Massilia sp. METH4: one gene and its partner. The protein of the gene in region 1 binds, or shares a complex with, the protein of each later gene. Links are inferred from orthologs where the notes say so. Each region holds a gene or a part of one and is shown in the gene's direction. Other genes may lie near its edges.

Evidence for each region.
Region 2: the proteins of dapF (region 1) and V6Z91_RS04090 are in contact, whole or in part, in a solved structure (PDB 5YGU), measured with the Escherichia coli proteins. The link is inferred for Massilia sp. METH4 from one-to-one orthologs.

What each region holds. Positions count from the first base shown.
Region 1 is NZ_CP146614.1:2,118,986-2,122,300, reverse strand. Bases 251-3,250 are described here. They hold dapF (diaminopimelate epimerase), read left to right. Parts: upstream 251-1,315; coding sequence 1,316-2,185; downstream 2,186-3,250. Other genes in these bases: V6Z91_RS09520 (hypothetical protein), read right to left, coding at 2,200-3,250; V6Z91_RS09530 (lipid A biosynthesis acyltransferase), read left to right, coding at 423-1,319; V6Z91_RS09535 (lysophospholipid acyltransferase family protein), read left to right, coding at 251-426. In the rest of the region: more of V6Z91_RS09535, read left to right, coding at 1-250; more of V6Z91_RS09520, read right to left, coding at 3,251-3,315. UniProt on the Escherichia coli protein: Involved in the succinylase branch of the L-lysine biosynthesis and in the biosynthesis of the pentapeptide incorporated in the peptidoglycan moiety. Catalyzes the stereoinversion of LL-2,6-diaminopimelate (L,L-DAP) to meso-diaminopimelate (meso-DAP).
Region 2 is NZ_CP146614.1:919,705-922,734, forward strand. The notes cover bases 284-2,998. They hold V6Z91_RS04090 (RNA pyrophosphohydrolase), read left to right. Parts: upstream 284-1,183; coding sequence 1,184-1,813; downstream 1,814-2,998. Other genes in these bases: V6Z91_RS04085 (proline--tRNA ligase), read right to left, coding at 284-954; V6Z91_RS04095 (DUF1841 family protein), read left to right, coding at 1,992-2,414; V6Z91_RS04100 (cytochrome c), read right to left, coding at 2,548-2,889; V6Z91_RS04105 (cytochrome c), read right to left, coding at 2,898-2,998. In the rest of the region: more of V6Z91_RS04085, read right to left, coding at 1-283; more of V6Z91_RS04105, read right to left, coding at 2,999-3,030. UniProt on the Escherichia coli protein: Master regulator of 5'-end-dependent mRNA decay.

The sequences.
Region 1 (3,315 bases):
ATGGAGCTGGCGCCGGCCAACCTGTCCGGCGTGCGCATGCTGGCCAAGTTCCTCAAGTCCGGCAAGCCGGTCGGCATCCTGCCCGACCAGGTGCCCCAGGAAGGCGAAGGCGTGTGGGCCGATTTCTTCGGCCGCCCCGCCTACACGATGACCTTGCCGGCCAAGATGGCCAAGCTGGGCGGCGACGCGCCCGTGCTGCTCACCTATGCGGAGCGCCTGCCGCGCGGGCGCGGTTTCCTGATCCACTTCGTGCCCTTCCCCGGCTCGCTCGAAGGCGACAATGCCCAGCAGGCACGCGCGATCAACGCCGCCATGGAACAGCTGATCGCCGGCTGCCCGGCCCAGTATTACTGGAGCTACAACCGCTACAAGGTGCCGCCCGGCGTGGCCGCGCCCACGGCGGCCGCGGGCACGGAGGCGGCATGAAGGTGCTTCTCGGTTTCATGTGGCTGCTGCACTGGCTGCCGCTGCCGGTGCTGGGCCGCTTCGGCGATGCCGTGGGCAGCCTGCTGTTCGTGATCATGGGCCCGCGCCGCGAGATCGCGCTGACCAACCTGCGCCTGGCGATGCCGGAACTGACGGAAGCCCAGCGCCGCGACCTTGCCCGCCGCCATTTCCAGGCCTATTCGCGCAGCGTGTTCGAACGGGCGATCCTGTGGTGGGCATCGGAAGCGCGCCTGAAGCGCCTGATCACGGTCGAGACCAGTCCGGGCATGCCGCCCGGCCAGATTCCCGTGGCGGCGATGACGGAAAAGCCGACCATCCTGCTGTGCCCGCATTTCGTCTGCCTGGACGTCGGCGGCGCCGCGATCGCCATGGAGGCTTCCGCCTCGTCGATGTACGTCACGCAAAAGAACGCCACGTTCGACGCCGTGCTGCGCGCCGGCCGCGCCCGGTTCAAGCCCGTCAAGCTCTTCACGCGGCAGGATGGCATCAAGCCGATCCTGCGCGCCCTGCGCGACCGGCTCCCTTACTTCATGTTGCCCGACATGGATTTCGGCGAGAAGGATGCCGAGTTCGTGCCCTTCTTCGGCGTGCCCGCCGCCACGCTGACCGCCACCGCCCGCATCGCCGCCACGACGGGCGCCCAGGTCATGCCGGTGATCGCGACTTTCCTGCCAAATTATCAAGGTTGGCGCGTCAAGTTCTATCCGGTGTGGGACAATTACCCTGGTACCGACATGGTTGCCGCCACGCGCCGCATGAACGAATTCATCGAGGAGCGCGTGCGCGAGGCGCCGGCGGAATATTTCTGGACCCACAAGCGCTACAAGACCCGCCCGAACGGCGAGCCGTCCTTCTACTCGAACAAGCGATGAAACTCAAATTCACCAAGATGCATGGCGCCGGCAACGACTTCGTCGTGATCGACGCCATCAACCAGCAGATCGACTTCACCCCGGCGCAGTGGAAGGCACTGGCCGACCGCCGCTTCGGCGTGGGCGCCGACCAGCTGCTGGTCGTCGAAAAGTCGACCAACCCGAGCTGCGATTTCCGCTACCGCATCTTCAACAGCGACGGCGGCGAAGTGGAACAGTGCGGCAACGGAGCACGCGCCTTCGCCAAGTTCGTGGCCGAGAAGGGCTTGACGGACCGGCACAGCATTGCCGTGGAAACGATGTCCGGCATCATCGCGCCCCGCCTGGAAGAAGACGGCAGCGTGACGGTGGACATGGGAGCCCCCGTGTTCGATCCCGCCCTGGTACCGTTCGATACGGAAGGCCTGGAAGGCCGGCGCGAAGGCGACGACACGCTGTGGCCGCTGGTGCTGGAACTGGCCGGCGAAAAGGAAACCGTGCTGGTATCCGTAGTGTCGATGGGTAATCCGCACGCCGTGCAGGTGGTGGCGGACGTCGACACGGCGCCCGTCGAACTGACCGGCCCGCTGATCGAACACCATGCCCACTTCCCGCGGCGCGTCAACGCCGGCTTCATGCAGATCGTCAACCGCCGGCATATCCGCCTGCGCGTGTTCGAACGGGGCGCGGGCGAGACGCTCGCCTGCGGCACGGGCGCCTGCGCGGCCGCCGTGGCCGGCATCCGCCGCGGCCTGCTCGACTCGCCCGTGCGCGTGGATGCGCGCGGCGGCGAGCTGTCGATCGCCTGGGCCGGCGAGGGTCAACCGGTCTACCTGACCGGCCCTGCCGTCACCGTCTTCGAAGGCGAGATCACGGTCCAGGACTGAGCTGGAGCGCGGTCCTAGGCCGCCAGCCGCGCGCGGCCGCCTGAGGCCGATCCTTCGAGCGCCCTTTCGACCGCGCTTTCGACCGACTCCAGCCACGTCTTGAACCGGTACAGCCGCTGCCGGTAATTGCCTTCCAGGTTCGCGTCGACGTACTCGAAATGCCGCGCGATGCGGTCCAGCGCCTGCCGATGGCGGGCCGTCTCCACCATCACCAGCCGTCGGCGGCCCCGGCCATAACTGGCACGGACATCGACGGCCAGGCAATGCCCTTCGTCCGCCGCCCGCACGTCCAGCAACAGCGCCTCGGCGCGCGTCAAGCCGAACAGCGCCGCCAGTTCGATCCGTGCCGCCAGCAGCGGCTGGTTGCTGGCCAACTCCCGCGTCAGCAAGGGCAACAGGGAAACCGCCCAGTTATTGCGATCGGGCGCGGGCGCGATGCGCGCCAGCATGGCGGCGGCCTGCTCGCAGCCCTGGGCTGCCGCCTTTTGCAGCCAATACACGGCCTTCACGTCGTTCCGGTCGCAACTGCGGCGCATGCGCCATGCCTGCGCGCCGCACTCGAGCTGGGCGCCGGCATGCCCCAGCGCCGCCGCACGTTCCAGGCAAGCCTGCGCCTCGCTGACGCTGCGCTGGGAAAATTCCGCCTTCACATAGATGCGCGACAGCGCGAACCAGGCTTCGGCCATGCCTTGTTCGCCGGCCAGCGTCAGCCACCGCACGGCGCGCTTGAAGCTGGCGGGGCAGCCGTGGGGCAGCCGCATGCCATCCGCGTCGATGCGCGCGAGTTGCAAGCCCAGCGCCAGCTGGGCGTGGCGGTCGCCGGCCGCGGCCGCCAGCTCGCGCATCCGCTGCGCTTCGTCGCCGCCCTCCTCGCCGGCCAGCAGCTCGGCACAGCGCGCGAGCAGGCGCGCCTGCGCCGCGGAACCGGCCCAGGCCGCGGGATCGGCCGATGCCTGGGCGAGCAGTGCGCGCGCCTGCGGCAGGGCGGCGTCCAGGGAAATGGGGGGCTCGGCCAGCGGCCGCGGGGCCTGGTGGCTGGTCTGGATCGGCAGCGCAGGCTCGGGCACGGCGGGCCGCAACCGGGCCAGCAGCGTGCCGGCTTCGGCGCAGCCGGCACGGGCCGCCGCGTC
Region 2 (3,030 bases), 1.2 Mb from region 1 along the record:
CAGGCCCGGCACCTTCGACGCCTTGATCTCGTTGAGCTCATGGTCGCCCCGCAGCAGCAGCATGAAGTACTGCTTCTCGATCTTGCCTTCGTTGTCGGTTTCCACGGTCAGCGCGAGCGTCTTGAGCGTCTTCGACAGGTCGATGCCCAGCTGGCGCGCCACTTCCTCGCACTTGGCGGCCTTCGGGGTATGCGCCTTCACCAGCTCTTCGGAAGGTGCCGGGCGGGTGCCGGTGGCGAGCGCCTCGGCCGCCTCCATATTGGCCGCATAGTCGGACGTGGGGCAGTACACCAGCGCATCCTCGCCGGTGCTGGCGATCACGTGGAATTCGTGCGAGCCGGTGCCGCCGATCGCGCCGTTGTCGGCCGCCACCGCGCGGAACTTCAGGCCGAAGCGGGTGAAGATCTTCACGTAGGCGTCGAACATCACCTGATAGGACTTTTGCATGCCTTCCAGGTCGCGATCGAACGAGTACGCATCCTTCATCGTGAATTCACGGCCACGCATCAGGCCGAAGCGGGGGCGGCGCTCGTCGCGGAATTTGGTCTGGATGTGGTAAAAATTCAACGGCAGCTGGCGATACGACTTGATCTCGCTGCGCACCACGTCGGTGATCACTTCCTCGGAGGTCGGCTGAATCGCGAACTCCCGGCCATGCCGGTCCTTTACGCGCATCAGTTCCGGCCCCATCTTGTCCCAGCGGCCCGTTTCTTGCCACAGCTCGGCCGGCTGTACCAGCGGCATCAGGAGCTCGATGGCGCCGGCGCGGTTCATCTCCTCGCGCACGATCGCCTCGACCTTGCGGATCACCTTCAGGCCCATCGGCATATACGTGTAGATGCCGGAGCCCAGCCGCTTGATCATGCCTGCCCGCATCATCAGCTTGTGGCTGACGATTTCGGCGTCAGAAGGCGCTTCTTTGAGTGTGGAAATAAAAAACCGTGACGCACGCATATCTGTGAATTCTTTTCAAAAAGAGAGGGTTATAATCAACCTAATTTTAAAGGATTAGCTGGCTGATGCATCCATCATTTATACAATACGCCCAACTGCGCGTTCTACTGCGGCGCTCAACTGCGGGCTTGCCGGACGCTTCCCTACCAGGGGGGCGATGCCGGCAGGCGGACTTGTAGGCAAAAATGTAAGAAGGATCGCACAGCAGGCAGAAAGTTTGAGGTGCACTATGCTCGATCGGGAAGGGTTCCGCCCCAACGTCGGCATCATCCTGCTCAACTCGCATAACGAGGTGTGGTGGGGCAAGCGGGTGCGCGAGCACTCATGGCAATTTCCGCAAGGAGGAATCAAATACGGCGAGACGCCGGAGCAGGCGATGTACCGCGAGCTGCAGGAGGAAATCGGCTTGCGGCCCGAGCACGTGAAGATCGTGGGCCGCACGCGCGACTGGCTGCGCTACGAGGTGCCGGACCATTTCATCAAGCGCGAGATCCGCGGCCATTACCGTGGCCAGAAGCAGATCTGGTTCCTGCTGCGCATGTGCGCGCGCGACAATGAAGTGAACCTGCGCCTGACGGACCACCCGGAGTTCGATGCCTGGCGCTGGCACGAATACTGGGTGCCGCTGGACGTGGTCATTGAATTCAAGCGCGAGGTGTACCAGCGCGCGCTCCAGGAACTGTCGCGCTTTCTCACCTGGCCGTCGCACGGCGAGCGCCGTCATTCGTCGCGCTACCTGCGCCAGCCGCACGGCCGCGGCCAGCAGGGGCAGCGCGCGCAGCAACAGGCGATCGCGGCACCGCCGCAGGAACTTGTCGGCTGCGACGGTGCGGCCCTGGCCACCTCCGGCAAGCGCTGACGTCGGCACATTGGTGTCGGACACCTTTTCCGGGCGATTTTCCGGAAAAGGTGTCCGACACCGGTTTTCCCACGCCCCGCCCCGGCGTGTACCCCTTCCAGGTCTTCCTCACAGCCTGCACCACCGGACAATTCTTTGTACAATGTCCGCCCACCCCCGCACGCCCATTGCCAGCCCCATGTTCACCCCCTCCTCCCACGACGTCCGCCGCTTCTTCTGCGAAGTGTTCCGCAAGGACCGCGCCCATGAAATCCTGACCCCCATCGAGGCGATGGCGCTGGACTGGGTGCGCCAGCACCCCGAGTACGACGAAGCATTGACCGACGTGGAAGCGGCGCTGGCGCGCGACTACTCGGTGGAAGGCGGGCAACCCAATCCCTTCCTGCACCTGGCGATGCACCTGTCGATCTCCGAGCAGGTGTCGATCGACTCGCCACGGGGCATCCGCGCCGCCTATGAAGCCCTGTCGAACAAGCTCGGCCAGCACGACGCGCAGCACGAAATCATGGAATGCCTGGGGGAGATGATCTGGAAGTCGCAGCGCAGCGGGCTGCCGCCGGACGGGGAGGCGTATATCGAGGCCGTCAGGCGGCGCACCTGAAGTTGGTGCCCGACACCTTTTCCCGATGGGAAAAGGTGTCGGGGAGGGGTAATGGCATGCATGCCATTACCGCTTGACAGGCGCGGAGCATGCTCCGCGAAACCCCTGTCAAGCCACCGGTTTTCGGTCGCGATTACCGCTTCACGACCATATTCCCCGGCAAGCTGTGCAAATAAGCCGCCAGGTCCGCGATATCCTTGTTCGACAGCGGCTTCACCAGGCCACCCATGATAGGGTTGTTGCGGCCGTTCGGGCCGTCGCCGCGCTTGTAGGCGATCAGCGCGTGGGCCAGGTAATCCTTGTGCTGGCCGGCCAGCTTCGGGTAGCTCGGGTCGATCGGCGAGTTGTAATCCTTGCCATGGCAAGTCGCGCACGCGTACTTCTCGGCCAGCGCCTTGCCGTTGTTGATGTTCCCGGCGGCGAAAGCGCCGGCGGAGGCGATGCAGCAGGCCACGGCGAACAGGGTTTTCTTCATCGTGGTCCTCATTTCTGCTTGGCGTAATAGGCGGCGATGTCGGCGATGTCCTGGTCGGACAGGCTGACGGCGATTCCCTGCATCGACGGGTGCTTGCGGTCACCTTTCTGGTAACCCTTCAGCGCCGCTTCGATGTACTTG